3 regions of the Paenibacillus sp. NN59 genome follow, and region 1 is predicted to be linked to each of the others. Evidence: riboswitches for the same ligand, from Rfam matches in the RefSeq annotation. Region 1 holds a riboswitch; each other region holds the start of a gene.
What was found. A riboswitch is a leader RNA that binds a small molecule or an ion and turns the genes downstream of it on or off. The one in region 1 is predicted to bind thiamine pyrophosphate.

Region 1 (10,603 bases):
ATCCGCCGAATTGTTGGTGAAGTCGTGAGGTTTACGATGACGGATCGCGAGATGAGTGACATTGTACAGTTGGAGATTACCCTGCGTACTCATCGGACTGCAACGGTGTTTCAATATCTGGATCCGGTCTGGAATAAAGTAAGAGAGTATCTACAGCAAGGTAAAGATGAGGGACTGTTCAAGATTGAATCTTCATCCTATGCCATGCTTCAGGTTATGGGCGTAGCACTTGCGCATAAGCGGGCCAAGCACTCGCGTTTTGGTTTTGATTATCAGGATATGAATACAGAGGAACTTGCCGAAGAGACGGTAGAGTTCGTACTTCGAGGATTAGGAGTGAACAGCCATGAATGAAACGATTGAACTGATGATGAGACATCGCTCTGTACGTAAATTCAAACCAGACCCGGTCAGTGAGGAGCAACTCGCAGCTATTGTTGCGGCGGGACAGATGGCATCCTCTTCAAGCAATGTACAGGCTTACTCGGTGATCGCTGTGACAGATCAAGAGCAGAAAGCCAAACTGGCTGAGCTTGCCGGGGGCCAGGCTTATGTCAATGAATGTCCGGTCTTTCTCGTATGGTGTGCTGACCTATATCGATTGAAGGATGCAGCGGCGCGTCATCTTCCGGAGAAGGAGTCTTATGCGGACTCCACCGAAAACTTTATGGTAGCTACGATTGATGCTGCCCTTGCTTCTCAGAATGCTGCTCTTGCAGCCGAATCGCTCGGTTTCGGCATTGTATATATCGGCGGAATCCGCACTCGTATTGAAGAAGTAGCTACATTGCTCCAATTACCGGATGGCGTTTATCCAGTATACGGGATGTGTATCGGGGTTGCGGATCAGGAAACCGGTATCCGGCCACGTCTTCCACTGAAGGCGGTATTACATCATAATCACTACCAGCCTGCTCAGACCCTGGAAGGTGTTCAGGAGTATGATGTGACCACGACGGAATACTTGAAAGAACGTACCCACGGTGAACGCGCAACCCCGTGGTCTGAACTCATGGCGAAGCGTCTTACCGAGCCTGCTCGTATGCAGGTGAGAGCATTCCTTGAACGCAGAGGGTTCTTGAAGCGGTAATGAAATAGATAGATTAATAGTAAATTCAAAATTAGTTTCAAAAGCCAGTAGGACAGAATTGAACAGCTACTCCAAGGTTAGTTGGATATGCCAACGTATGCTTAGTGGAGAGCTGCTCAACAAGAATCCGACTGGCTTTTTCGTGCTTATGCCCTCGTTCAGTGTTGCTTTATTGCTGCGTTCTCTTATTCTGGCAGGCGATAAAAACGCTTGGTGTTCCGGTAAAAAAGACGTGTGGCTCGCTCGATTCCCATACCTGTAATCTCACTCCAGGCCTGAATCACCTGACCTGTCATAGCCGGGTGTGTCATCTTATCTTGAAACGGCCCTTCAAAAGGCCAAGGCCCATCGGTCTCGGCCATCACTTGCTCTGCTGGATATTGCCTTGCGAGTTCGCGGATCTCCGTCTCGTATAGAATATCGGGTGTGAAGGAGATATAATACCCGTTGTTTGCCATACGCCGAATGGTCTGCTTGGATCCTTTGAACCAGTGGAAGTGGGCCCGTGTAAACTGATGTTTCTCCAGCAGTTCGCAGGCTATATCGGCATCCTCATACACGGCATGCAGGATGATGGGTTTATGGTGTTTTTTGGCGAGTATGATGAACTGCTCCAGCAGATCAATATATCCGTTTTGGTCAAAGCTAAGGCCTGCTCGCTGTGCTTCTTCACGGTTGTAATAGGGCAAGCCTACCTCACCGATGGCAATAGCATGTCCAATGTTTTCTTCAATCCAAAGAAAGAACTTTTCTTGCTCGTTGAGGGAGGGAAGTTGCTGTTCGGGATGATAGCCAAACGCCGGGTAGATGTAACGCGGATGCTGTTTAGCAAGTTCCAGATTGGCCTGAGCAGAAGCCAGATTCATGGAAACCGCAATGACGGCTTCGACCTGATGCGATGGTAAGCTTAGCAACATCTTCTCCTGTTCCTCATGTGTGTATTTATCAAAATGAATGTGGGCATCGATTAATGGTGCAAACGTTGGAGAATGCATGGGGGAGTGCCTCCTTATATCGTAGGTATGTATATATAACGCCGAGTTCATGGTGTTGGATCACCCATATTAGGAAAAATATAACTAAAAAACCCGCGCTATCAAGATAGGCGGGCTTTCTGCTGTTCTTCTTTCATCCACTGGGCAATCTGCCGTTTGCGTTCGAGAAAGGCAGGCTCTTCTGTTATTTCATCTCGTCTTGGACGGTCAAAAGGAACATGAACCTCGTGTAGCACAACCGCCGGTCGATTGGATAATACATAGACCCGATCCGCCAGTAACAGTGCTTCCTCGATATTATGGGTGATGAATAGCACCGAGCGACGATTCTGTTCCCAGATATCCAGCAACCAGCGTTGCATGTCGCTCCGCGTCAGAGCATCGAGCGCGCTAAATGGCTCATCAAGCAGCATCAGTTCCTGCGGGCTGAGCAGTGCACGAAGGAAAGCAACACGCTGTTGCATTCCGCCTGACAGTTGATGAGGATATGCCCGCTCGAAGCCTGCAAGGCCAACGCTGCCCAGCCACTGTCTTGCCTCTGCGAGCGCTTCGGCACGCGGAGCAATGGGGGCAGTGAACGCTGTAGCAGAAGCGATCTCGCCTGCCAGCAACACATTGTCTTCAATGGTTCGCCATGGGAAAAGGGCAGGTTGCTGCGGCATATAGCTGATATGTCCGCGTTGTCCCGTAACCTGCTTGCCATTCATGAGCACTTCGCCGTCCTGTGGCTTGAGCAGGCCGCCGATGATGTGGAACAGGGTACTTTTCCCGCATCCGGAAGGGCCGACGATGGCGACAAACTCCCCTTTTTGTACCGTAAGGGACAAGCCATTCAACACAGACAGTTTCCGCCGCCGTTCCTTGAAGGACACATGCAAGTTAACAATGTCTAGCGCGGGAGGAACCGAAATGGAACCCGGACCATTCGTTTTATCCTTCGGGTATCTTTTCATAGGGAATCACTTCCTAAGTACATAATACGTTAACCTCTGATATGCAAAACTAGCGCTTCTGTGGGCGCCAGCGAACGAGCAGCTTCTCTAACAGCGCAATGAGCAGGAAAAGAAGCAGGCTGAGTGCCACGATAATCATGATGGCAACAAAAAGGCGATCCGTGCGGTAAGCCGATTTCTGCAACATCATATAATAACCGATGCCTTTGTCGGCACCAATCCATTCCGCGATGATGGCACCCATGACACTGTATGTGGCGGCGATTTTGACACCGGAAAATATCGATGGAAGGGCATGCGGAAGCTCCAGTTTCCAAAAAATATGACGGCGATTCGCACCTGCCATGCGCATATAGTTCATCATCGCCGCATCCGTGCGTGTTAGACCGTCCATGGCAGCGACTGCTACCGGGAAGAAGCAGACCAGAATGATAGTAATCAATTTGGGTAGCAGGCCGAAGCCGAACCAGATCAGCAGGAGCGGTGCAAGTGCGATGGTCGGGATATTTTGACTAAGAATAAGTAGTGGATACAAAGCTGACTTCAGAAAAGGGATCAGATGCAGTACCATGGCAATGAACAGACCGACCGCTGTCCCGGCGACAAATCCGATAAGGGTTAGCTGAATCGTTGCAGAGGCGTGCATACCCAATCGGTCAGCCTGAGACGCCGCTTCGCGAGCGATATCGGACGGGGCGGGCAACATCCATTTCTCAATGTGGAATAGGGAGACGGCCCCTTGCCATATCGCAATAAAGAGAATAACCGCCACGAGGGGCGGCCATACACTTTTGAAATAGGTAGACATTAGCGATATTTCTCCGTCAGTGTATCCATGCTGAATCCGTCCGGGCTATGTGCGATTTTGATCTGGGAGATGATGCTTGGACTACCAGCTTCCACAAGTACCTCGTGCATTTTGCGAACAACCTCCAGCAGTTCATCCAGTTCGCCTTCCATGGTGGTATCTAGCGCATTGACCTGATATTTCAGGCCGGATTGCTGAATGACTTCAATGGCACGGTCTACGTATGGATATGAGTTCTCGCCGTTCGGTGTTTTGGGAATAACCTGAATACTGAGTAATGTACTTGCCATGAGAGATTAATGCTCCTTTCGGGTGTGGATGGATAAGTAGATATGGTCGTTGTACACTGTAACACTCCGATGACAGAATAACCTTCCAATCGCTGTTATCCCCAGATTTTTTGATTCCCTTTTCCAAAGGGGAAAATCCGCTTTTTCAGGTTTTTTCTGTACTCTCCGTTTCTTGTGTACAAAAAATTCAACTTATCCATTAAGCTGTGGAAAAAATTCAAGAGAAAGCGCGCTTATGAGGTGGTTTTCCTTAGAAAACCTTATAAGCGTTGACTTCTTCAATTTTTTTCTGCCCTCTTCGTTCAAAACGTGTAAATATCAAAGTTCATGGTTACAGTTAGATTTAATATTACTGTGGTAAAAATTCATTGGTGTATGCTTTCGTTACATCAATCTCTTTATCCAGCAGTTTCTTGCTGAACATCCAGTCGGTGTAGTTCTTCCATACGTCTTCCTTTTGTTCACCCCAGCGCGGGGCATCATCTTTGTATTTCGGGCTGAGCCACTTTTGGCTTGCGAGTACTAATTCTTTGTCCAGGTCGGGAACAGCTTTGATCAAAATGTTCGCTGCTTCTTCAGGGTGATCAATCGCATATTGATATCCTTCAGAAGTGGCCTTCAGGAAAGCCTTCACCAGTTCAGGGTCTTTCTGAATCGTCTGTTCATTGGTCACGAGTACAGGGGTGTAGTAATCCAGCGCTTTGGCATAATCCTTCACATATAACATGTCAATCGGTTCTCCGCGTAATTCAGCCTCAATTCCTGTCCAGGCATAGAAAATCCACGCAAAGTCGATGTCCCGTTTCACAGCTGTGAAGAAGTCGGCATCGCCCATGTTAATCTTTTTGACTTTGGATACGTCAGCACTTTCGCCCTCCATAATGGATTGCATCACCGCTTCTTCCACTGGGGAACCCCAGCCGCCGTAAGTTTTACCTTCAAAGTCTTTGGGTGATTTGATCTTACGATCCACTGGAGCGGCAAAACCGGATGTATTATGCTGAATAACTGCGGCAATCGACACAAGAGGAACGTCCTGCGTACGCGCCTGAGTTACACTTTCCTGATAACTGACGCCAAACGGTACCTCACCCGAGGCAACCATCGTATCCGCACCGCCGGCTCCTGGCTGTACAATCTCCACATTTAAACCTGCTGCTTTATAAAAACCTTGGTCCACCGCTGCATACAGACCGGTATGATTCGTATTTGGAGTCCAGTCGAGCACGACCTTTACATCTTTCAGTGCAGTACCGCTCCCCTGATTGGTTTGGTCCGAACCTGTCGCACCTTGCTGCTCTGTTGGAGCGGCTTCTTTGCCACCACATGCAGCTACGGTAACGAGTAGCACACACATGAGTAACATTCCCATCGTTTTACGCCATTTCATCGTGTTTCTCTCCTTCGGTATGTCCGGCCGGATGGCACGGGGGTACTCCTTGGCTTCATATCCAATCCCTTTGCATAAATCGACGAATTTATACTCGCGGGTTATCCGAATAACGTCATTTTTCTGTTTCTGCATGTCAAAAGAAAACAAAAAAAGCGCCCCGTAATCTGGGACGCGTGCAGGCGTGAGAGAGTGGCGTTCAGCTTATAGCTGTGCCGTTGCAATATACTCCGATTCCTACGCTGGCATGATCCAGATCAGGTCTAAGGGTTAGTATCTTGATGGGATACACTCTCAGCCGGCCAATTCCGACTCCCCTGGGAAACTATGAAGTTACGGGCATTACTAGGTGTAATTATAGGCCAGTGACAGGATTGTGTCTACATAAGTTGGACTAAAAATATTTTCACAGAATGTTCACTTATGTGAGGGTAGCCCGATTGTCTATAATGATCCAAGTTACAGAAAGGATGAGTGTATTGTCAGTACGCAAGAAACAACAAGTGATTTTTGGACTTATGATGTGTACAGGAATGGTCGTAGTGATGATGACCTTCAATCTATGGCATACGGGGATGTTAAGTCAGATGTCCGTGCTGCAGCTATTGCTCCAATTTGTGATCTGTTTTGCCATCGCCTTTTTGGTGGAGTCGTTCATCGTGGGACCGATAGCGAGAAAAATCACATTTTCCTTCTCATTTGCGAAGTCGAGTAAAATTAGAGGTGTAGTTACGATGTCCTTTTTCATGGTAATCGGCATGGTTTTGCTCATGTCTTTATATGGCATCATTACAGCCTATACTGCAGGTCAGCTAGAAGGAGATTCCGTAATCAATGCGTATCTTCATACGATTGTACGTAACTTCGGTCTGGCATTGCCTTATCAGTTGATTGTACTCGGGCCGCTAGTGCGTTATGTATTTGGCAAGTTGTTCAAGGGACCAGTAGCCGTTGTGTCGGTTTAAATCATCGTATCGTTATCCATCATAACAAAAGTATTTCCTGGGCAATCCTGTGGTTTAAGAAGTTCTAGCGTAAGCGATCCAAAACAAAATACCAATAACCACAGCGGCAATAATGATCGTAGTGAAAACTCCGCTCAACCATGAACCTCGCTGGGCTTGGCGGGCAAGTTCATCTGCTCTTTGTTTGGCGGCTTCGCCCTCGGATGAATTCAGATGGTTTGGGTCCATATTCATAAAGCAATCACCCCTTGGTGTTTTAGAAGTTATTTCAATTGTACTTGATCCAGCTTTGGAAAGATACGTAAACGGGCATATATGAGTTGCAATGTTGTTCTGTCTTCGTATATACTGAGAAACACAATTACAGATCGGATCATGCCGTTGAAGAGAATCCAACTCAGAGGCGTTTTCGCCAGGGAGCGAATTGAAACTATCCCAAGTTAACCGGAACCGCCCGTTATCGCGGACCAAGAGGCTGATCAGGAGATTTGAACTGATTTGGCAAGTTGGGTGGCACCGCGAGCAGAGCGCTCCTCGTCCCAAGGGATGAGGGCGCTCTTTGTATTTTTTTAGCCAAAGGAGACGGTGATCATGTTAGACATGAAGTGGGTTCGGGCACATGCAGAAGAGGTTCAGGCGGCGGCACACGGGAAAAAGATCAAGGTTGATATTGCTGTGTTACTACAGCGGGATGACGAGCGCAAGGCACTTTTGCAGCAAACGGAAGAAGCGCGTCGTCAGCGTAATACACTATCGGCTGAGATCGGGAAGCTTATGCAGTCGGGTGAGCGTGAGCAAGCGGAGAAGATGCGGGCACAGGTTAAACAATTGAATGAACAGCTGGAGCAAGAGGAAGCCAAGCTGGCGGTAATCCAGGAGGAAGTGACCAGACTGCAATGGCTGGTGCCTAATATCGTGTCGCCAGATACGCCTGTGGGCTTGTCGGATGAAGATAATGTAGAGCTACGGCGAGTGGGAGAGCTACCTGTGTTTGACTACGAGGCCAGAGATCATGTCGAGCTGGGAGAGATGCACGAACTGATCGACATTCCGCGCGGCGTGAAGATCGGTGGAACGCGAAGCTATGTATTGAAGGGGGCAGGTCTGTTGTTACACCGGGCGGTACAGCAACTTGCACTGGACCTGTTGCTGAAGCAGGGATTCACCCCGCTGGAGGTTCCACTCATGGTCAGGGAGGATACACTGGTAAACACCGGATTTTTCCCGACAGGCCGGGATCAGGTATATGAATTGCAAGGAGAGAACAAATGGCTGGTCGGCACATCGGAAGTACCGCTGGTTTCTTATTATGCGGATGAAGTGATTGATGTGAAAGAGCCCGTAAAGCTGGCCGCAATATCGACATGTTTCCGTAGTGAAGTAGGCTCGGGAGGACGGGATGTACGGGGCTTGTACCGTGTACACCAATTTGCCAAAGTAGAACAGGTCATCCTGTGTGCGCCGGATGCGGCGGAATCGGAACGGATGTTACAGGAGATTACGGGACATGCAGAGGAATTGCTGCAACGGCTTGAATTGCCCTATCGTGTAGTGGCGGTATGTACGGGAGATATGTCTCAGAAAACGTACAAACAGTATGACATCGAAACATGGATGCCAAGCCGCGAAGCATATGGGGAAACTCATTCGTCGTCGAATTTGCATGATTTTCAGGCTCGGCGTTCGAACATTCGCTGCCGTGATGAGGAGGGCAAGTTGGTCTACTGCCATACGCTCAACAATACAGCCGTAGCTTCACCGCGCATTTTGATCCCACTGCTGGAAAACCATCAGCAGGCAGATGGTAGCATTTATATTCCGGAAGCTTTGCGTCCATATATGGGCGGGGCCGAACGCTTGAATTTGCCAGAGCATGAGCAGGGTGAATAGAAGAAATACAGTGGTTTCAACTTAATGAAATGAAAGAGGCAAATAAAGAGGAGCCCGCATCGGGTTCCTCTTTATTCAAACATATGATCAACAACCCATTGAATTTTTTTCTGTATTTCTGGTGTTTGTATACGCTCCATGATTCACCTGTATTCTTAATGTAGCTTCCATTCAAACTCGTTAATAATTTCGATTTCTCCGGATTGCAACACCTTTTCAAAACGATTGCGGGCCATTCTCATCAGTAAGACCATCTCATCTTCTGAGCGTACCTTCGTGGATGGTGAAGTGGAAATGGCTCTCATTGCACTTTGTCATTTAACTTTAACCATCCAATGTCCGATATAAAGTATAGTAGATAGTAAAATATTAGGCGAAAAATAAATTAAACGGTTGGATGATGGGAGAATGAGACTGGACATGGACAAGAGTCGAATCAAATGGTCGTTACGAGGTATGCTTGCTCTAATTATCGCACTTACGGTTGTATTGCCTACGTCAGTTTGGGCAGCGTCAGGTGATGTCATTTCAATTGAGATTTCAGGTAGCAGTCCGCAGAAGATGAATGTGGGGGAGACTACATCCTATCAGGTGCTGGCGACGGTGGAAGGCGCGGACCATAAACAGGATGTTACCGGGGGAGTAACCTGGTCCACTAGCAATACTGCTGTGGTGACAATCACAAAAGGTAAAGTCAAAGCGATCGCTGCAGGCGAAGCTACGATTGTTGCTCAAGTGAGCGGGGTTAAAGCACAGGTGGTTGTTCAGGTGCAGGATAAAATCAAAAGCATCAAGGCTTCACCTAATGCGTATACGTTTGTAAAAGGAAACGAAGGCACGCTTCCGAAAGTCAGCATTACGCGTGCTAATGGCAAGGAAGAGGAGGTCACATCCGATATTGTATGGACGGTGTCCAGTAATCTGGCTGTGATTGAGAACGGAAAGATCAAAGGCGTCACTCCTGGTAAAGTGATACTGCAAGGGAAGTACGGATCGACTCTCGTTAAAGTACCGATAACGGTGACAGACACCATTAGCAAGATAGAGGTTAAGCCTGCAACAATCCAGTTAACGATCAAAAAATCTAGCCCACTTAAAGTGATGGGGGCGTACTCCAGTGGCAAAACAGTCAATCTATCCAGATCTGTGATATGGACGTCATCCAATCCCGGCGTGGCAGCAGTGAAAAATGGTACGGTCAAAGGGATGAACGAAGGACAAGCCACCTTGACTGGTACGTATCAGGGTCAGACCGTTACTGTACAAGTCAACGTAGTACCTACCCTCCAGAAGCTGATTATGGGTCAGAAGAGTTTGGTTTTGTCTCCGCAGTCCAGCTCGGCTCTAGGGGTAATGGCTCAGTATGATACAGGGAAAACGTTGATGGTGACAGGAAGTGCGGTGTGGAGCAGTTCTAAGCCGAATATCGCCACCGTAACAAATGGCAGAATCGTTGCTGTAGCCAAAGGTAAAACAAGCATTACCGCGAAGTGGGGCAATAAAAAAGTGACGATACCTGTGACGGTAAAATAATGTTCCCTTTTTCCATATAAGTGTTGATCAGATCGAATTGAATCCATGTATACTATGAGGGAGGCGTACTTATGCGTCTCCTTTTTTGAACATAGAATCGAGCTTCGAGGAGTGATTATGGAAATGACCGATCAGATGAACCCGGAGAATTGGCCTGCATGGGCCACGGAACCTGTAGAAGTTGTAGGAGCTAACCCCGCTTGGAGTGCGCAGGCTGAGGAAGAAATTGCGCAGTTAAGAGAGCTTTTGAAACACCTGGAAATACATACATTCGAACATATAGGGAGCACATCCATACCTGGTTTGTCTGCCAAGCCAATTATTGATCTGATGGGGAAGGTGCAGTCCTGGGATGACATGGAGCGCATTGCCGAGCAGTTGAACCCTGTAGGCTGGAACTACGTTCCGCCTGAACTGGATGGCCGGGAATACAGACGATTCTGGGTCAAAGTTAAAGATGGGAAACGAGCTGTGCATCTGCATCTCATGCGTCCAGATGAGGAACGCTGGGAGCGACAGATCCGGTTTCGGGATGCACTGAGATCTCGGCCGGATTTGGTGAAGGCCTACGCCGAACTGAAAATCAAGCTTGCAGATGAGAATAAAGACGACAGAGAATCGTATACCACTGCCAAAACCGAATTCATCTTAAAGGTTCTGGATGGACGGCTGTGAAGCATCAGAACGGG
Region 2 (10,603 bases), 3.3 Mb from region 1:
GCAAAAAAGAATCTCATATCGTTATGCCAGTGATGAACCAGCGCTTCGCAGAGTCACGATGACTGTTGTTCTGATTATTATGGGCGGGTACGGAAGTGTAAGTACAGTGTTGTTTTGGTTACAGCCAGGTATCGCCTTTATTCTTCTGGCTACGCTGTGTGCTATCGTGCTGAATAGTCTTGTGTTAGATATGTGCCTGAGTCGTATGGAGAAAAAACTGCTGGTGCAAATGCTAGATTTGTTCGCCGATGTAAGACATCGGTATCATCAGCATGGCATGGTTGAGGAAGCGCTCTATGAAGCGTCCGAAGCAGGTACAGGAGAAGCTGCCGAGCAGGTGAGGCTAATCTATGAAGCGTTGACTTCTCCCGACCCCAATGAAGCACTTGAACGATATTATGAAGTGGCACCCAACCGTTTTCTCAAAGGTTTTGCCGGTGTATCTTATATGGTGATGGAGTTCGGAGATAAGGATAAGGAGCAGGGCTCCATCTATCTGAAAGGTATAGGTAATCTTACTCAGGAGATACACCTGGAGATATTAAGGCGTGACAGGCTTGATTATCTGCTACAAGGGTTAAACGTGATTGCTCTTGTACCTGTACTCTTTACAGGGCCAATTGAGCGTTGGGCTCGGGTCAGTTTCCCGACGATGGATGATTTTTATCGTAGCAAACTTGGTTTTATCACTAAAATATCCATATACATTATCATCATTGTTGCTTACTTGCTATTACAGCGTCTTCAGCAATATGATGAAACCCGCTACCGTTCCGGGAAGAAACAATGCAGACTGGATCGTTTTTTGTATAAGCATATTTTTTTGCGGAGGCTGGCGATGCTTTTTGCAGCCAAACCCGGAACAACTCCTTACAATCAGATGATCAGGTTAATGAGAGAGAGCAGTACCGAGCTGAAATATGAATGGTTAGCTATTCGCAGATTATTGCTATTCGCTAGTTGTCTGGTTCTGACTGTAAGCTTGATTCTTTTGCTACATCAAGTCGAGCGTAATCACATATTGCACGATCCAATCAGGGATGACCGCATGTTTGGTGCAATGTCAGAGGCAGATTTGAAAGTTGCCCGAGAGAAGACCGCACTGGATGGAAAGGTTATGGCGTATGTTGAGATGAAGCGGGCGGCCACATACGAAGATATTTCCATCGCGCTGTTGCAGCTTACACCAGCCCAGCTTGATCATGATGCTCAGACGGCAACAATTCAGCGGATTATAGACAAGATCGAAGCATATAACAACCAATATATGCGATGGTGGGAGATTGTTTTGGCACTGCTTATAGGTATAGGGGGATATAATCTGCCCATCTGGCTTATGTTGTTCCAGCGTAAAATGCGAAGGTTGGATATGAGACATGAAATTTATCAATTTCAGACAGTCATTTCAATTTTACGAGAGATGGATCGAATGTCTGTAGAGGAGATTGTAGAATGGCTTAATCGATTCGCTGTCATTTTCAAAAGGCCACTACAAAAGTGTTTGTTGCACTTCGAACATGGGCCTGAACAAGCGCTTGAACAATTAAAAGAGGAGGTGGGTTTGCCTGAATTTCAACGTTTGATTGATAAACTGCAACTGGCTCTAGGTAAAATATCCATTCGAGAAGCTTTTGATGATTTAGAAAGCATGATGGCCTTTTATTTTGAACAGCGCAAACAGGAGTACAGCAAAATCATTGATATCAAGGCTGGATGGGGGAGGACGATCGGTTTTACACCCATGTACGCTCTGATCTTCATGTATCTTGTTATTCCGCTGGTAGGCATGAGTTTTGTACAGATGAGCATGTATTATGAACAAATCCAGAAACTGTAGTGTTTCGCTTGTACGAAGAACTGAAAAATAATCATTCATAACACTTTAGGAGGTATTTAGTATGAATAATGCATCAAGTGCTTTAAAGGTGGCAGCGGGGATATTTTTGACGATTGCTTTGATTACGATTGTAGTGTTGTTATTTATTTCGGCTCAGGAGGCAACGAAAACAGCCCAGAATAACTTTGCAGATATTCAAACCGAGCTTTCTCAGGCAGCATTTACGGTGTATGACGGAACAACCATCAGTGGATCACAAGTGACCAATGCATTACGGAAATACGCGGACAAGGACCAGTTTGGTATTCAGGTTATTACAGGTAAAAACAAAGGCGGACAGTGGTACGGTAATCAGCTCAACATCTCTCAGGACGTTAATAATGCGGACTATGGTTCTGTCATTGCACCTGATGACAAGGTAGGCAGCATTAATCAGACGATGAGTGAAAAGGACAATCAATACGTTAATCCAAGCGGTAAATTTAAGGCCATTATCGTTAAAGACCGATCCAATGTGGTTAGAGGTCTGATTTTCCAGCAATCCTGACTGGAGCTGGTTGAATATGACCCGGAACACACAGCATATGATGCTGTTCTGTACGGCGGTTGTCCTTTTTGTGACAGCCTGCTTGTACGGGCAGTGGAATATCCGTATTTTAAACGAAGCCTTGAATGACAGAGTGAAAACAAATGCGGCTATGGAAGGAAGAGTTCATACGACACTTCTTACAGGTGGTTTTGTCGGATACACCGGAGCTGAGGTTCTGCATACGGTGCGGCAAATGACAGGTACAGGGGTTCATGTTGAGTTAGACGGTCATGAGTATGTGATTGATCCACTTGAACATCGATCAGCTATGGTTCCGGTTGAGCTGGATGGGAATTATCGAGCTGAATATAACCGAAGTGCATCCGGTGAATTGTTAAAGCTTTCTTTTTGGAAGGAGGTACAGGGACCGTGATCAATGCAGTATCCAAATTGTTTGCGGTAATGCTTGCCGTTCTACTGCTCTATGTGTATCCTGCAGCCGAGACTGCTGAACGTCAGGATGATATTGCACGCTTGACAGCGACTCAGAGTGTCATACGATTTGTGGATGCTGTCCGCACCAAGGGATATATCTCACCTCGAATGCTCGCGGAGTTTCAAGAACAGTTAGCCCAAACGGGCAATAACTATGACATATCCATGGAACATTTACACAAAAAATATGTCCCCCAGTATTCAGATCCGATGATTCAGAGTAGCTTCACGGGTACATACGAGGTTGTTCATGATGCATACTACTTGTCACAGATTCAGGAGCGGTTATATCCGTTGTCTAGCGCATTGTCCGTCGATGATCCCGGGCGCAGATATACGCTCAATATGGGTGACTTCTTCACCGTGAGTCTTAAAAGTACCAACCGCACACCTTCCATGATGATACGAGAATGGTTACAAGGTACAGTTCAGGCTTCTGCGGTTTTTGCTTCTTATGGAGGTATGGTACTGAATGAAGATTACTGAGCTTTCTATCGTGTTTATTCTCATTTTCTTTCCGTTATTTTATATCCTCTCGTTTCATACGCAAGATGCGCAAGAGGCCAATGAACTGGCTTATCGCTACAAAACAGCGTTACAAACCGCAGTTATGGATGCTGGTGCGGTCATGCACCAGAATGAAAAACAACATGCTGAAGCAGGTTATGATTCTGCCAAGTTTGTTAAAGCGGATAAGGAACTGGCGTTGACCACCTTTACCCAAACGATGGCATTAAACATGGGCATACAGGATGACAAGGAAGCTATTCAACATATGTTTGATTATATTCCAGCGGTTGTAGTTCTGGATTATGATGGTTATTACATTTTTGCCAAGGAAACCGAGATGACTGGGGAGATGGAAAAGTCTCATAGACATGTGTGGAGTCCCAAAAAACCTTATACATATTCAGATTCAGACGGAAATAGCATTAATTTCACACTTGACGGTTATGTGTATGCTTATGATGCTGGTGCAGGGAAATGGATCGAAGGATTTCAGCAGGAGCTGGCCTCGAATTCCACGATTCCATTGTTTCAGGACTCTACAACTTTTGAACAGGTGCGGCGTAGCCGGATCGTGACCCGAATACAGGAAGAGCTTGCAGACGTAATCAATCGACATAATGAATTTGCCAGGAGAAATGGTGTCGCTTATCTATTCACGATGCCTTTAGTCTCGCAGGAAGATTGGTACAATTCGATCAATGATACGGGTATTATGGCTTTTATACAGGGGATCGCTGTAGGGGGTCAGAAGATTAACAATTATGCCATTGGTGGAGGCCGGCTAGTCAAAAAAACAGCGATCATTGGCGGGATTGATCCCGAAACAGGCATAAAATATCATTATCCTGCCACCTGTAACCCCGGTTTTCGTGCTGAAGAGGTGTTTACAACTGCAAGACAGGCAGCGGCCAGAGGTTATTTCGAATATGATTGCTTCGCGCAAGTGTCATTACTTTCAGAAAAGACTGAACCTGTGCTAGAATAGGGTTTTGGAACGTGAACTAAAAGTAATGTATATAGATAGGAGCAGTCTCATCTTATGAGTTTATTGTCAGTAGAGAACGTCAGTCACAATTTTGGAGACCGTACGTTATTTAAAAATGTTTCGTTTCGTCTGCTTGCTGGAGAACGAGTGGGTCTGGTTGGGGCTAATGGTGCCGGAAAATCAACCCTAATGAATATTCTCACCGGAAAATTGCTTAAGGATAGCGGTAAAGTGGAATGGACGCCAAAAGTTCGATATGGCTATTTGGATCAACATACGAAGTTAACACCGGGCAAGACCATTCGTGATGTGCTTAAAGATGCTTTTTTGCCGCTACTGGAACTGGAGAAGCAAATGATGGCCATTACGGATCAGATGGCTGATGCCGATCCAGACAAACTTGAGCAGTTGCTTGAAGAAATGGGAGATATTCAGGAACAGCTTGAACAGGGCGATTTTTATCTGATTGATGTGAAAGTGGAAGAAATGGCAAACGGTTTGGGATTAAATGCAATTGGCCTTGATCGGGATGTTGCGGCTCTCAGTGGTGGACAACGTACGAAAGTCCTGCTTGCAAAATTGTTGTTGGAGAAACCCACTGCCCTTTTGTTGGATGAGCCGACAAATTATCTGGATGTAGAGCATATTGAGTGGCTAACTAGATATTTGAAAGACTACCCATATGCTTTTCTATTGATTTCCCATGATACAGAGTTCATGAATGAAGTGGTTAATGTCATTTATCATCTGGAATTTGCTAAATTGACGCGTTATGCGGCCAACTATGAGAAATTTCTTGAAATGGCAGATATGCAGAAAGCACAGCATATTGATGCCTATGAGAAGCAACAGGAATACATCAAAAAGCAGGAAGATTTCATTCAACGCAACAAAGCTCGAGCTTCGACCTCTGGTCGAGCGAAAAGCCGGGAAAAACAACTTGGAAAGGTCGAGCGAATTGATCGACCAGACGAAGCAGCAAAACCAGCATTTAAGTTCAAGGATGCCCGCGCAAGCAGCAAAACCGTTTTTGAAGGTATTGATTTTGAGATCGGTTATACGTATCCATTACTACCTAAGATGACCATGACGATTGAACGTGGTGAAAAGATCGCGATTGTGGGGTGCAACGGGGTAGGTAAATCAACACTGCTTAAAACGATCTTGGGTAAAATAGCGCCAATTAGCGGAAAAACGTTTCTTGGAGATTATTTGGAGACGGCATACTTTGAACAGGAAGTACGAGCCGGGAATATTACACCGATCGATGATGTATGGAACGAGTTTTCACATCTAACGCAGAACGAGGTGCGAGGACATCTTGCACGTTGCGGGCTCAAAAATGAGCATATTACGCGTCCGCTTAACATGCTGAGCGGGGGAGAGCAAGCCAAAGTCCGTTTGTGCAAACTGTTGATGCGGGAGAGCAACTGGGTCTTGTTTGATGAGCCGACGAACCATCTGGATGTAACGGCGAAGGCTGAGCTACAGCGGGCACTGAAGGAATATAAAGGAACCGTTTTGCTTGTATCGCACGAACCGGATTTTTATGAAGGCTGGGTCACCAAAACGTGGGATGTAGAAGAGTGGTCCGAAAAAGCACGATGACAAAAAAAACCGGTTGTGGTAATATAGGCTACAACTTCATATGAACACTAGGGGGGCCGCACGATGCGGCTGAGATGGAAGAATGCGATTCCGGACCCTTTGCACCTGATCTGGATCATACCAGCGTAGGGAAGTGGCGCGTTTCAGCGAAAGCGATAGTAAATGATTCTAACGTAAGAACAGGATCTTATTACATCGTGATGCCAAGCGGTTCAATATCAAAATAAACAGTTATAGATTTGACTATCAAACTGTTTAACAGGTATTTGTCAGACGCTTGTGATTGAACTGAACCTTTGTTTATACGCAGCCACTCCCCTACGGGAGTGGCTTTTTTGGTTTTATATTTGTCATTACTACTTCTCCAAGCCTGTAGCTGAAAGGAGCGAGAACGAGACTGCATACCTTGATGTTTGATTATGATGCTCATGAATCAGGTAAAACTTCAACAGACCAGTGGTACAAGCGGACAGATAAATCTGTACCAACCTGTGGACTAGAGAAAGACTTTTTTGAGTTACATGTGATATCTACGAATAAAGCGGAACAGTCAGTCATGTTGAAGGCAGCCAAAGATATTTGGCCTTATGTGCATTACATTCATATCCGGGAAAGGCAACTCTCGCAACAGGAATGTTTTAACTGGGCCAAATTGATGGTAGAAGCGGGTGTTCCAGCTTCCCGCATTGTAATCAACGGTGCGAACCTATATTCGTCAGGCTATTTTTATCAAGGGGTACATTGGAGCCAAGATATGCTGGAAAGGGCAAAAGTAATGGTAAAGCCGGAGAACAAGCATGATTTGAGGCTCCGGTTGGGGATATCGGTGCATTCGTTGCATGAAGCGAGAATTGCCGAAGAGTATGGCGCGGATTACCTTTTTTTCGGGCATGTGTACGCAAGTGCAAGCAAACCGGATTCTGTAGCGAGGGGATTAGATGCGTTATCGGAAGTGTGCTCCAGTGTCAAGGTGCCTGTTATTGCAATTGGGGGGATTCAGCCGGATAACATTCGGGCCGTCAGGTCTGCGGGAGCCAGGGGTGCTGCTGTGATCTCAAGTGTGTTAAAACATGCAAACCCTGCTCATGCTGTTGCGCTTCTTAAACAGGCTGTGGAAGCGGTGAAGTGAATGTTTCTCGATCAAAAAGTTGGAAATGACGCCAACCTAATAAGATCGGAATGTTGTTCAAACAAGGAGATGACAAAATGGTACAGAGAGGACCGAGTCAACCCGAGGAAGTGATCGACTCATCGTGTGAACAAGATAAGTTTAAGCGGCTACCGCTATCCGAAACTTTAACTAAGAAACCAGAAACCTTTCATGCAGAAACAATCATTGTGGGCGGTGGAGTCATAGGCTGTGCGATTGCTTTTGAACTGGCATCCCGAGGTCAGGAAGTACTGCTTGTTGAGCAGTCGGAGATTGCTAGCGGAGCTTCATGTGCAGCTGCCGGCATGCTGGCAGCAGATAGTGAGGATTTTGCTCATCCACTCATGGCACAAGCCGCATATGACAGTAGGGAATTACTTCATAAGCACAAAGAGCAAATATCCGCTTTAACAGGTATGGATCTTGGCTTAAGGCGCAACGGATTTATCACACCGTTTCGTTCATACGGTGATCTAAGTAAATACAAGGATAAACGAAATACCACTTCGGGGGTGCAACAACTTTGGTGGGATCGAAGCACAGTGCAACGAGAAGCGTTATGGTTGAATCGGGATACGTACGGTGCTTATTACCGATCATTGGAGAGCGAAGTGTTGCCCGTGTCATTGACAAGAGCTTATGCGATCTCAGCTGAAATGATGGGTGCCCGCATTTTGGAAGGAGTTCAAGATGTTCGGCTGATCGTAGATAAGCATGGTGTTCAAGGGATTAAAACGGCTAAGGGAGAGATGTGTTGCAAACATATCATCATAGCTGCTGGTTTACACGGGGAGCAACTCATGCATCAAGTGGGGATCGTTTTGCCTTCAAGTCCGGTGAAAGGTGAAATGTTGGCCGTTCGGTTTACTACAGATCAGGCTGGAGGCAGACCCGATCGCACGGTATATGCAGAAGATGTCTATATCGTTCCGAAAGCAAACGGAGAGGTATGGATCGGCGCAACCAGTTTGCCAGGAAGAAAAGATCACAGCGTATCGGCAAATAGTATGCAACGATTGCTTGGAGCGGCAAGTTATTGGGTTCCGGGAATCAAGGAGGCGGACTTTGTGCGGGCATGGGCAGGTATAAGGCCTTCCACCCCTGATGGGCTGCCGTATATAGGCAAATGTGTAGGGATTTCAGGCTTGTATGCAGCGTATGGACATTTTCGTAATGGGATATTGCTTAGTGCAATAACAGGTCGCTGGATCGCAGACATGGTAGAGGGCAAGAGTGCCGAAGAGATCGGGATCGAAGCATTTTCGCCTGAACGATTGAACAGAAAGGGGGTTATGTCGTGAACATTATCGTGAACGGCCAAAAGATGGAGGTTGAAGACGGGTTAAATCGTGTGGACAAATTACTGCAATCATTTAACTTACAAGTGAAAACCGTGGTGGTTGAGTTGAATCGCAATATTTTGACCAAAGATCACCATGGAACAACAACGCTAAGAGAAGGAGATCGGATTGAGATTGTTCATTTTGTCGGAGGCGGCTAAGCAAAGTGATTCACAGGCGTCGTTGAATCTTGTTGATTGAGTAGTTGGTAGTTGATACTTGCTAAAACCTAGGAGGTTGAAAGATGTTAACGATTGGTAAATACTCGTTTGAGTCAAGGTTGTTGCTTGGAACAGGCAAGTTCAGCGATATGGAAGTACAGAGTCAGGCTGTGGAAGCTTCAGGTACCCAGGTGCTGACCTTTGCTGTACGTCGTCTGAATCTAGAGGAGACGGGCAAGCAACACTTTCTGGATACGCTGGATCTGAGCAAATACACATTGCTACCCAATACGGCGGGTGCTTCGACTGCGGAAGAAGCCGTAAGGATCGCTGAGCTTGCGCGAGCTTCGGGGCTTTGTGATATGATAAAAGTCGAAGTTATCGGAGACGGAGTAACGTTACTCCCTGATCCGCTTGAAACGTACAAGGCTTGTAGCATTTTACTCGAAAAGGGATTCACCGTGTTGCCCTATATTTCGGACGACGTTATTTTAGCTAAACGGCTTCAATTGCTTGGTGTACATGCAGTCATGCCTGGAGCTTCGCCAATTGGAGCAGGTAGAGGGCTCATTAACCCTTATAATCTCGAAATCATCATAGAGCAAGCGGCAGTGCCTGTTATTGTAGATGCAGGGTTACGCTCTCCCAAAGATGCCGCTTATGCCATGGAACTTGGGGCGGATGGTGTATTGCTTAACACAGCCGTATCTGGATCAGATGATCCGGTTGCCATGGCAAAAGCGATGCGGCTCGGGGTCGAAGCGGGCAGACTGGCGTATACGGCAGGCATGATTCCGGTGAAACGTTATGCAGCAGCAAGCAGTCCGGTGGAAGGAATGGTTCATACATGACAGATCAGTTACATCATACGGAGCAGAGCGATCGTTATTCCAGACAGGAACGATATGCTCCGCTCGGTAAAGAAGGTCAAGCGAGGTTAAAAGACAGCAAAGTTTTAATTATCGGAGCCGGCGCACTTGGAACAGGTATTGCAGAAACGCTAGTGCGTTCCGGTGTCGGACAAATTACCATTGTAGATCGGGACTATGTGGAGTGGAGTAACCTCCAGCGGCAACAACTTTATGTTGAACAGGATGCGATTGAGCGTATGCCCAAAGCGATGGCGGCTGTCAAACGTTTAACAGAAATCAATTCAAGCGTTCGCATCGAAGCCAAAGTGATGGATGTGCGCGTGGATGAACTTGAAGAGCTAGTGGAGCATACCGATTTAATCATGGATGCAACGGATAATTTTGATACAAGATTACTGATTAATGATATGGCACAGAAACACAATATACCTTGGATATACGGAGGATGTGTGGGTAGCTATGGCATTACGTATACGTTTTTGCCTGGCGAAACACCTTGTTTAAACTGCCTCTTAGGAGAAGTACCACTTGGTGGGGATACTTGTGATACGTCGGGCATCATTCCTCAAGCGGTGCAAATGGTGACAGCCAATCAGACAGCAGAAGCGATGAAGTTGCTAAGTGGTAACACAGCTGCTCTTCGGCGTAAATTGTTGTCATTTGATGTGTGGAGGAACGAGTACATATCCATTAATGTAGATGGGGCAAAAAAGCAAGAATGTGCATCATGTAGCCCAGCAGCTACGTACCCGTTTCTTTCTGCATCCAATCTGGAGAAAACCGATGTGTTATGTGGTAGGGATACTGTTCAGATTCGTCCAGCGCGCCGCATACAACTGGACCTTCCGCAGACAGCAGATCGATTGGAACGGCTTGGTGAAGGAAAAGTGGAAATGAATCCTTTTCTGGTGTCATTCACAACAGGTCAACATCGGTTGGTCATTTTTCAGGATGGTCGTGTCCTTGTTCATGGCACAAAAGATACGTCTGAAGCGCGTACGCTGGTTCATCGATATTTTGGCTAAACCACATCAATTACTTGTAATATCAAAACTCATGCATTGACAAAGTCTGTTCCCCGCGGGGATGGACTTTTTCTTTTTATGGCATCCTAAC
Region 3 (10,603 bases), 210 kb from region 1:
CCCGCCTCTAGACACTATTCCCGTCATCCGTTTCGCTGTCATCGGAATATATCGGAGCAACACACCCGCATGAATTGTAAAATAGTCCACGCCCTGCTCCGCCTGTTCAATCAGCGTATCCCGGTACAACTCCCAAGTGAGGGCCTCCGCCTCGCCATTTACCTTCTCCAGTGCCTGATAGAGCGGCACCGTACCAATCGGCACTGGGGAGTTACGGATGATCCATTCCCGTGTGGTATGAATGTCTTTGCCTGTGGAGAGATCCATTACCGTATCCGATCCCCAGCGAACAGCCCAGGTCATCTTCTCCACCTCCTCCTCGATAGAGGAAGATACAGCGGAATTACCTATGTTGGCGTTGATCTTCACGTGAAAATGACGCCCAATCAGCATCGGCTCACTCTCCGGGTGATTGATGTTGGATGGAAGAATAGCCCGGCCGCTCGCCAGCTCCTGCCGCACGAATTCAGGCTCTACGCCTTCACGAATAGCGGCGTACTCCATCTCGGGCGTAATCAAGCCCTGCCTTGCATAATGCATCTGTGTGACAGAGCGTCCAGCCTGAGCACGTAGCGGTTGACCGCGGAATCCCGGGTACTCCTCTGCCCCGGCTCTCCGTCCTCCCGCCTTCAATCCGTTATCCTCCGGCTTCACTGCGCGGCCCTCATATGCTTCAACGTCACCGCGCTCCATAATCCAGTGATTTCGGAGCGCAGGTAATCCCTTCCGAATATCCATCTGGAATTCGGGATCGGTCATCGGGCCGCTCGTATCGTAGACACGCAGCGGCTCATTATGCTCCACTCCTTGGGGAGTATTCGTATCATGAAGGGCAATTTCACGCTCCGGTACAGCAATGTCCGGTCGTGAGCCCTGAATGTAGACTTTGCGGCTGCCCGGGAAGGGTTGTACCCCTCCAGCCGCTCCGGTTTTCTTTTCCACCGGATGACCATCGCGCCCTGTTTCCTCTATTCCCGTCTGTTGCCCCGTTTGGTTACCTGTATTCATGTCTCCTGTTTCCTCCTCTGTGATCTTCATTTGCCCATATCGTCCACCAATGTGACAGCTTTGACTTACCACACCTGTCTGGAAAAAGCAGAGCACAGAAGCACAGCAGGATTGACCCTGCATAAGCAGCTAGAATGATCCAAAAGACAACTTTTATGCACAATCAGCATGAGCACGAAACACGAGATCACTTCTCTTAGAAGTCTAGGCATATATGCCGCAATTATTGTGCTGTCACTTCCAAGGTGAAACACAACAACTGAATCTCTGCTTGCCGCTGTAAATAAAAAAAGCCGGTTCCGAAGGAACCGACTAATGTCCATCACCATACACGCAACAAGGGCCACCTGCTGCAATACAGCATGGATCCCGGGTTAACGTCTGTGGTGTCTGTGGTCATATGGCCGATTACTTCCCTACGCTGGTATGATCCAGATCAGGTGCAAAGGGTCCGGGATCTCATGCGATCCCGTCTCAGTCCGGACAATTCGGACTCCCCCAGTAACGTAAACGTATTGCGACAATCAAGCCGCTGTTCAACTTAAAATATGACATTCAACCGACCCCGCTGGGTCGTCCATTACAGAGTAGCGTAATCTGGGCTTAAATTCAACCTTAATATTCCAGAGAGGAAATTCCCTTCGAGCAAAACTTCATGCAAGAGCCTTCCCCTATGGCAACATAAGTCCCATTTGTACAGCTGCTTCTTTCAACACAGGCGCGTACTCATGTAATGTCTCTTGCGAGAGCCTGCTAACAGGTCCAGACACGGAAAGCGCTGCTGCAATGTTGCCTCTGCGATCCATAATTGGCACAGACACAGCGGCAGCTCCCGGCTCGCGTTCCTCATAGCTGGTTGCGTAGCCACTCACTCGAATGTCTTCCATCTGTGCCAGATAGACGGCCGGATCGATAAATACTGGCCATTCCGGGCCGTTCATCAGTTCCTCCCGATCCTCATCAGCGGCAAAAGCCATTAATACTTTGCTGGAGGCTCCTACGGAAAGCGGCAGTCTGACCCCTACAGGTGCAACCCGCCGAATCGCCTGATCACTCTGCACAGCCTGAATCCGAATCCGTTCACCGCCATCACGAAGGTAGAGACTTACGGTTTCGCCCAAGCGATCACGCAGCCTCTCCATTGCAGGTAACAGCAAAATTGCAGGATCGTCACTACGTGACATATGCGCTGACAGCTCCCAGATTCGAATACCTAGCCGATACTTCTCGGTTGCCGCATCACGTATTACGAACCCCCGATCCTCCAGTGTAGCCATCAATCGATGTACCGTGCTTTTGTGTAAACCGATCTGACTAGCAATTTCAGTGAGTCCAAGATCACTGCGCGTGGTAAAACATAATAATATATCCAGCGCCCGTTCTACAGCCCGGACGGTTAACTTGCGGTCTTCCATGGCATGATGCCCTCCTCATGTTTCATCACATGAAACTTGGTTACATAAATTATATGAGAAACGGTCTCATCTGTAAACCAAAAAGAACCGTTTTGAAGATGATCTGAAAACAAAAAAATGAACAAGGATATCCAATTGGCACATCGTAATCTCCTGTAATTTACACACTATGGAATTGTTACCTCTACATCTTAAGAACTATATAACAATTGCGTAACAAATACCTCCAATCAATTGACTTTGACTATATCGGGACATACGATAAAGATAGAAACCAATTCAGATAAAATATCAAAAGCGTGACTTTAGCATTAGGATGCCATCGTCATGAATACGTGCTAAAAAGTACCTATATGCTATTTTTCATATCGTTATGATCTTGTCCATATTAATCCTCAACCGAAACTCAAAGGAGGGGCGTGCATGTATCCGACATCCCAGAGCGAAGCCCCGCTGCATACCAAAGTGTCCGATCTGCCCTCTTCGTTGTCACCGAGGCTGATTCGGTTCAAACATATTGTCGTAGCGTTGCTGCTCTCCGTTGTATTTTTTCTGTTGTTTTGTTTTATTGCCTTACACGGTTATATTGCTTGGGTGCTCTCCAACCCTACGGTCGCACCGGTGTTTTCGAACCCGATGCAGGCCAAAAACATGAAATATGAGGACATTACATTCCCTGCGGCCGACGGTAGCAGAACCATGCAAGGCTGGTATATCCCTGCGAATACCGATACGGGCAAAACCATCATCTTCAGCCACGGTTATGGAGCCAATCGGGAGGAAACCTGGGTGCCTATGTATGACCTCGCCCATTACGCGCACCAGCTCGGGTTTAATGTGGTGATGTTCGATTACGGCTTTGCCTCTCAGGTCAACCGAGCGGTAGCAACAGGTGGTAAAGCTGAGTCTCAGCAATTGCTGGGAGCTATTCAGTTTGCTAAACAGCGCGGAGCACAGGAGCTGGTCGTCTGGGGATTTTCCATGGGAGCAGGCACGGCTCTGCAAACCGGACTGCTAACCAAAGAAGTGGATGCCATGATTCTGGACAGTACATTCCTGCTGGAGCCGGATACGCTGTACCACAACATTCATAATCAGATCAATCTGCCGCGTCAGCCTACGCTCGAGATTATGAAGTTGCTCTTCCCGATCTTGAACGGTACCGGCTTGCAGCAAATCCCGTATCAGGAAGTGAAGAAAAAGGACTATCCGTTCCCAATCTTCTTTATTCATGGTACAGAAGATGAGAAGGCCCCTTATCCGATTGCCGAACAACTTGCCGCTAATCAGACGAATCCTTATTCAGAAGAATGGATTGTACAAGGCGCGCATCATGAACTGATCTTCCGGGAGCATCCGAAGGAATATCTACGCCGTGTTTCGATTTTCCTTAGTCATGTGACGAAAACAAGCAGTGAGGATGTGCAACAAAACCGGCAGTAATATTAAAATGATATACAGCATTTCGATGTGTTTAGAGCCCTCCGGGGCTCTTTTTTTATACACATAGGACAATGCGTCCCAAGAATACACTGTTGAGACAGAGCAAAGGTAATTGGACGAAGAGCGGGTTCGAAAAATAATCTGAAAGATTGGAGGTATAACGCATATGAACTGCGATGGATACGGTCATCTGCTTCCTCTACGGACGCTGGAAGAAATCCGTTTCTGGAAAGAGCAAGAGAAAGAACATACGCTCATCATTCGCACACTGGTTCCTGACCTTGAGCCCTCCTACGTTAAACTTCTGGAAGAATGGGAATCAGCCTTTGCGTACAGTGAGCGAGTGGCGAATCAGTTGATAAAACAGCTGTTGCCTGCAACCCAGCCGCCTGCCCCCTATATCATGCGAAGTATCGATCAACTCGTCCAGACAGCAAAACATCAGTCCAAAGAGTTTATCAAGCAGCTTTATATTATGCTGGAGCAAAGTGCAGCGGTGCGTGCGGTCCCACTTGCTCAAACCTTCATCTTGCATATCATCCGCGAATCGGAGTATTTCCTGGGGGTATTAGAAACCCTGAGCCAGCCCGGCATTCTGCGTGAAACAGAACCACCCTCATCGATGTTGCTAGAGAATGCACTACACAACATTAACTCCAAAGTCGCCCAAGACACACGTCTAGAAGCAGCGGAGTCACAAGCATCTTTAGCCGGGCAAACCAATGCCAATGGTTCCCTTGCCGCATCTGCACAGGTACAATCGTCGTCACTCCAACCATCAACGGCTGGGACGTCTCCTGCGGAAACGCTGCCTGCATCTGCCCCGGTAAGAGAAAAGCCGGTTCCTATTGGCGGACACACGTTACCTCCCCTCCCTTACGCGTATAATGCGCTGGAACCGCACATTGACGAGCTGACAATGCGCATTCATCATGACAAGCACCATCAGTCCTATGTGGACGGTTTGAACGTTGCGGAGAAGAAACTCGCCGAATCCCGGAAAAAGAATAATTTTGAGCTCATCAAACATTGGGAACGAGAGCTAGCTTTTAATGGAGCAGGACATTATCTGCATACCATCTTCTGGACCATTATGAACCCAGCAGGCGGCGGCAAGCCTACCGGAATGCTTGCAGAGCAGATCAAACGTGATTTTGGCAGCTATGAAGCATTCAAAAATCAATTTACCGAGGCAGCTAACAAGGTGGAAGGTAGCGGCTGGGCAATGCTGGTCTGGAGTCCGCGAGCACATCGTTTGGAAATTTTGCAGGCTGAAAAACATCAAAATCTGTCCCAATCGGATATCGTTCCACTCCTGCCACTAGATGTATGGGAACATGCCTACTATCTCAAGCATCAAAACGAACGCAAAAAGTACATTGAAGACTGGTGGAATGTCATCTACTGGCCCGCTGTCGCTGAACGGTACGAAACCGCGCGCAAGCTCCTATGGCCGCCTTACTAAGGTAATCTGGTTCCAGCAAATATAAAAAGAGATATCTCCAGTCAAAGACTGAAAGATATCTCTTTGAAACGTGCTGGTCGTCAATCCTTTATGGATGCGGCCTGAATCGCTTGGTAAGCCCAATGGGTATCGGGTACATCCGACCAGGATTTTAGCGCTGTTGCTGCAGGCTGAAGACCAATCAATTTATTGATCATAGTCACTGCTTCAGCACGCGATACCAGTTTCTCAGGACGGAAGGTACCATCCGTATATCCTGTAAGAACTCCTGCAGCATCAAGCCGAGCGATCGCTTCCCGTGCCCAGTGTTGCTTCACATCCGTGAATGCAGTTGTTGCTTCGGATGTCACTGCTTGTTCAGCTTTCAGCAAATGTTGTAATACGCTCGCCATCTCTGCTCGTGTAATTCCTTGCCCCGGTTTGAAGCTACCGTCTGCGTAACCTGTGAAGTAACCGGCTTGAGTAGCAACAGAGATACTGTCATAAGCCCAGTGGCCAGCACTAACATCAGTAAATGATGCTTTACTCTCAGACTCTACAGTGCCTGTTACACGCGTAATGAGTGCCGCCATCTCGGCACGTGTTACGAACCACTCCGGTTGGAAACGACCATCTGCATAGCCGCGAATATAAGGTTTGGCTTTTGCCGTGTCATCAGCCCAGTCTTTGACCCGTACCACGGAAAAGGTACTGAACTGATCCACATTGATCTCGATGCCTTGCTGGTTATTATCTTTATTCAATGTCACTACTTTACCGTGTACCAGCTCTTTTGTTCCATTGCTGTGTTCGATATACACGCCAAGATCCGCTGGTTTCACACCTGCAAGCTGTTTGCTGTCTACCGGCAGGACAAGCGTTACAGGACGGCTTTGCAGATTCGTTTCAATCGTCATCGGACGTCCCAACACCTGAATTTCTTTGGTGCCGGCGAATTGAGTAATCGTCTCGTTAGCCAGCAATCGTTGTTCGATAGCCAGACGTGTCTCCTGTTTCTTTACAGGCACGAGACGGAAATATACATCATCTGTTCTGTCTTTCATAGATGTGGCTGGAATGGTTACTTTCACGTTTGGATTGGAAATAACCAACTCGATTCCTTGTTCAGTGAACAACTTAGTCGATTCCCGCGCTAGTTTCACGTCCCACTGAGAGACTTCATCTTTCGCATCTGGAATCAGAACAACAGCTGTACGTGAGCCGGTTTTCTTTAACTGATTAATAACCGACTGTGCTTTACCTGGATTTAATCCAAGCTCGTCTTTTATCGTACCATCTGTTCCACGAGTCCGGCTGATTTCCAAGGAATCAATGGTGGAGGCCAGCTCGCCATTTGCCACATCCACTTTAATAATCTCCTTCTGTGGAGTCGATGAAACCGGTGATGAAGGCGAAGAGCTAGATGGTGATGGAGAAGGTGTCACAACAACTTCTCCCCCACTATTGCCAGGAGATTGCGGTGTTACCGATGCGGATACTTTAAACTTTGACATTCCCGCGTTGCTTGAAGATCGAACAGCAAATACATAAGGTAGACCGCTCGTTAGATTTGAAACGGTATACTGCAATGTATCCATCGGCCCAGCTACTTTAGTCCAATTCTCAGGATCTTGTGGCGCAGTACTGCCCTGATACATATATACGACATAACCGTCTACCTCAGGTACACTATTCCAGTTTAACTGAACTTGTCCATTAATAACCTGCGGAGTTAGTGCCGCAGGTGCAGCAGGTAAACCAGGTGTGATCACGTTAGAGACGATATAATCGGACTGGGTATGATCATCGTTGAATGTAGATTTAACTGCAAAAACATAAGGCAATCCATTCGTCAAACCATGGATGACCTTTTCACCGTCTAACATACTTGTGATATCAATCCAGCTATCAGGATCAATTGGCTCTTTGGAACCTTGATACATATAAACAGCATCCGTAACGGAAGAGTCTGAACTCCAGCTAATCTTCGCTTGAGCATCACCAGCAACAGCCTTCACTTGGGAAGGAGTAACCGGTGAGCCTGCGCTAGTCTGATAAAGTTCACTCCCTAGGTCAACCAATTCATTGTTTGGCCCATCTGCTGTAAAATATATAAAGTGATCTGTAGAGGGTTGAAGGTGATTGAAATAGAGGTCTCTTTCCTCACCTGCCTGTAAATCAACATAGGTACCATTACTTAGGGCATTTTCCTTTATCGATGACAAATCTGGATTCGTATTTGCCCAATCCACCACCCTGTTATCATAATATAAACGTGCACTTTCCGTTAACTTCACTTTTAAGTTGAATGTTGTTGCAGTGAGTTTTCCATGAAGGGGATAATCTGGATCACCACCGACAAAATCTATTCCGACTGAAGCATGTGCTTTTCCTGAGAAATAAACGTTATTCGCCATACCAAGTGTTAACACAACCATCAAAAAGAATTTCATTGGACGAGACATCCATGAAAACTTGTTTTGCACTGACTTTCTCATCGTATAAACCTTCCCTTCCTTGTAGGCTTTTTGGATGAGTATAACAATGTATTCTGAACATTTTCTGAACATAATACGACATGGTTCATGCTTTATAGATGTTATCTGACTCAAAAATGAAATCCACGCAAAAAAAAGCGAACCTCTCATTAGAGATTCGCCTCAATATCGACTTCATATTACAATCCATACATAACATACATATGTTAAGAAGCACAGCCCTCGCACGCTACATAGTTGTCGCCAACCTGTTTGCTGATGGCGATCAGATCGCCCAGTTTGATATCGGACTCTTCTGTGAACTCCAGATCGGCAATACGTGCCACAATCAGGGCAGCCGCCTCTTCTTTACTTGTTGCCATTTGGCTGAATTCTGATTTTTCACCTGTTGAAATGACTTCATACAGGTATGTATATCGCAATGTTTCCACTCTAAATCCTCTCCTTCCGAAATCACATCATACCATCTCTCTTCACCAATTCCAAGCCTATTGATAAAGAACTCAGTCGTAGCGCTGTTTCATCTGTTCTGCCGTCCGCAACACATCATCCGCATCAACAGAAAGCACCCGTTCTGTCGCTGCATGAGGATACCTGTTGCGCAATGTGCGTACCAGCGAAGCCGTATACGCAGCCGTGGAAGGCACCCCTGCCAGCTCCTGCAGACTTGCCATAGTTCCATGCTTTACCTCAGGATATCCTTCAGCTATCCCTCCCGAGGCCTCTTCATAGAATTTACGCACCTCCGCAGCAAGCCGATCCCCCTGACCTTCCACAATGATAAATGCCGTGATGATGTACGCTTTGGCCTGACGCCGCTGAGCAATACCGCAAAATTTCAATCCACCCACGCTGACATCATAATCCCCAGGACAGAACGCCCCCTGTACTTCTCCTGTCTGCGCCTGAGTTGACCAAGGAGTTAACGACTCGGCAATGATCGAAGCCATCTCGCGAAAATCGTCATGAATATTAATTGCGTGCCCTGGATTGGGCAAGATCAGCGACACGTTCACAACACCCGGATTCAACGGAACTGCGGCCCCACCAGAAGGCCGTACACATACGGCTGTCCCCTGACCTTTGATAACATCCATCGCTTCGACTGCCCGCGGCAGCCTTCGGTCGCGTAAGCCGGCCACAAAAGCATCTGGGTGTCGCCATATATGAGCAACAGGCAGATGGCCTGCTCCCACACGTCTGCACATCACTTCTTCCCATGCAAAAGCATCAAGTACACTGCTGCCAAGGCGCATAAGCGGTGTCTCCCAAATTTGCAAACGCAGCGATGAATGCTGCTCAGCGGATATTCTTTGTACAGTCAACTCGCTCTTCTCTGACTCAGGCAGTTGGTTGAATTGGGAAGGTATATTCATCGTCCATAACCTCCGACTATCGAATTCATATGTAGTTTCAGTCCCTCCGACAAATACGAAAAAAAATGCCCTATATAAATAAGCCGGTTCCCCAAAGGAACTCGGCTTATTTATAATTACTCTTTGACCAGAGACAGAAACTCCGCACGCTGTGCAGGGTTATCACGGAAAGATCCACGTACAGCAGACGTTACCGTCTTACTGCCCGGTTTCTTCACGCCGCGGGAGCACATGCACAAGTGCTCACCTTCTACGACAACCATCACACCATGCGGTGCAACTGCTTCGGTCAAGATGTCCGCAATCTGCGATGTAATACGTTCCTGTACTTGAAGACGGCGTGTTACCGCTTCAACCAGGCGTGCCATTTTGCTTAGACCCACAATTTTCCCGCTTGGTATATAGCCAATATGGACTTTACCAAAGAACGGTGCCATATGGTGCTCGCACTGGCTGTAGTACACGATATCTTTCACGATGACCAGCTCTTCGTGATTCTCGTCAAAGGTGACACCCAGCACGTCACGGGGATCCACTTCATATCCACCAAAAATCTCTTCGTACATCCGGGTTACACGCGCAGGCGTTTCCAGAAGCCCTTCACGTGTGCTATCTTCTCCGATCAATTTGAGAATTTGTTCGACATGATACTCGATCTTCTCCCGATTGTCGGATACTTTGGAATTCAAATAATCTTTCACGCCAGCCACTGCCAAGCGCCTCCTTTCGAACCACATCCTGCAAGCGATTTAATCACCCACAGCTATTATTTTCGGCGGCCCGAGTTTTTACGCGCAGGATGTTGAGTCGGCTGAGGCATTTTTGCGCCTGGTTGCTGGTTCTTCATCATCTGCTGGGCACGCTGCATTTGCTTGCCATTCAGGTTATAGCCCATTTGCTTCGCCATTTTCTGTAACATGTCAGGGTCGCTTTGCATTTTCTCAAGCTGTTTACGCAGGTAGAACACCCCGATGAAAAATCCACCGACCAGACCCACAATCAATGTAATAATCGGTATTACAATATCCATCTCTTAGACACCTCTGTATGCAATATGCAATCTTAAAAAACGGATGATCTGTGCTTGTACACATCATGAATGATGAAGATTAATACCATGATGCAAACATAACACCGACCGGATTTCCTGAGAATTATCATAGCATTTCCACACGTCCTGAGCAAACGCATTTTCCAGTTATATCACTTACGTCAGTACTCCTTCAATAAAGATCGTGTTCTGTTTGGCCAAATCAATCTCAACAACATCCAGCGAATAACGCGTGTTGCCGTGAGCCACCCGAATAACCGGTCTTCCTGGCAGCCCGCGGTGCTGGCGGACAATGACGCCGGTCTCTTTCGTAGACAGCCGAACAGCAGTCCCGTTAGGATATACGGATACACTTTTATTAAACTCAA

Region 2: another riboswitch for thiamine pyrophosphate. It lies ahead of ACT89M_RS16580 (thiamine phosphate synthase); the one in region 1 lies ahead of ACT89M_RS02380 (ABC transporter substrate-binding protein).
Region 3: another riboswitch for thiamine pyrophosphate. It lies ahead of thiC (phosphomethylpyrimidine synthase ThiC); the one in region 1 lies ahead of ACT89M_RS02380 (ABC transporter substrate-binding protein).

The regions. Positions count from the first base shown of each region.
Region 1 covers NZ_CP199678.1:510,799-521,401, forward strand. Annotated here, with positions in the region: gene ACT89M_RS02350 (TetR family transcriptional regulator) at 1-354, shown strand, start outside; gene nfsA (oxygen-insensitive NADPH nitroreductase) at 347-1,090, shown strand; gene ACT89M_RS02360 (TatD family hydrolase) at 1,276-2,085, opposite strand; gene ACT89M_RS02365 (ABC transporter ATP-binding protein) at 2,187-3,038, opposite strand; gene ACT89M_RS02370 (ABC transporter permease) at 3,088-3,846, opposite strand; gene ACT89M_RS02375 (MTH1187 family thiamine-binding protein) at 3,846-4,136, opposite strand; gene ACT89M_RS02380 (ABC transporter substrate-binding protein) at 4,486-5,526, opposite strand; TPP riboswitch at 5,743-5,855, opposite strand; gene ACT89M_RS02385 (DUF2798 domain-containing protein) at 5,997-6,491, shown strand; gene ACT89M_RS02390 (hypothetical protein) at 6,546-6,725, opposite strand; gene serS (serine--tRNA ligase) at 7,083-8,381, shown strand; gene ACT89M_RS02400 (hypothetical protein) at 8,537-8,686, opposite strand; gene ACT89M_RS02405 (Ig-like domain-containing protein) at 8,802-9,914, shown strand; gene ACT89M_RS02410 (GrpB family protein) at 10,038-10,589, shown strand; gene ACT89M_RS02415 (ribosomal maturation YjgA family protein) at 10,586-10,603, shown strand, end outside.
Region 2 covers NZ_CP199678.1:3,770,260-3,780,862, reverse strand. Annotated here, with positions in the region: gene ACT89M_RS16610 (hypothetical protein) at 1-1,837, shown strand, start outside; gene ACT89M_RS16605 (ABC transporter permease) at 1,899-2,384, shown strand; gene ACT89M_RS16600 (hypothetical protein) at 2,401-2,799, shown strand; gene ACT89M_RS16595 (hypothetical protein) at 2,796-3,347, shown strand; gene ACT89M_RS16590 (hypothetical protein) at 3,334-4,356, shown strand; gene ACT89M_RS16585 (ABC-F family ATP-binding cassette domain-containing protein) at 4,411-5,964, shown strand; TPP riboswitch at 6,004-6,113, shown strand; gene ACT89M_RS16580 (thiamine phosphate synthase) at 6,374-7,093, shown strand; gene thiO (glycine oxidase ThiO) at 7,171-8,415, shown strand; gene thiS (sulfur carrier protein ThiS) at 8,412-8,615, shown strand; gene ACT89M_RS16565 (thiazole synthase) at 8,699-9,466, shown strand; gene ACT89M_RS16560 (ThiF family adenylyltransferase) at 9,463-10,512, shown strand.
Region 3 covers NZ_CP199678.1:724,691-735,293, reverse strand. Annotated here, with positions in the region: gene thiC (phosphomethylpyrimidine synthase ThiC) at 1-1,008, opposite strand, end outside; TPP riboswitch at 1,405-1,518, opposite strand; gene ACT89M_RS03370 (IclR family transcriptional regulator) at 1,680-2,423, opposite strand; gene ACT89M_RS03365 (alpha/beta hydrolase) at 2,847-3,866, shown strand; gene ACT89M_RS03360 (Fe-Mn family superoxide dismutase) at 4,033-5,331, shown strand; gene ACT89M_RS03355 (S-layer homology domain-containing protein) at 5,412-7,808, opposite strand; gene ACT89M_RS03350 (hypothetical protein) at 8,015-8,239, opposite strand; gene ACT89M_RS03345 (lipoate--protein ligase family protein) at 8,312-9,064, opposite strand; gene folE (GTP cyclohydrolase I FolE) at 9,301-9,894, opposite strand; gene ACT89M_RS03335 (YneF family protein) at 9,951-10,214, opposite strand; gene ACT89M_RS03330 (HD-GYP domain-containing protein) at 10,392-10,603, opposite strand, start outside.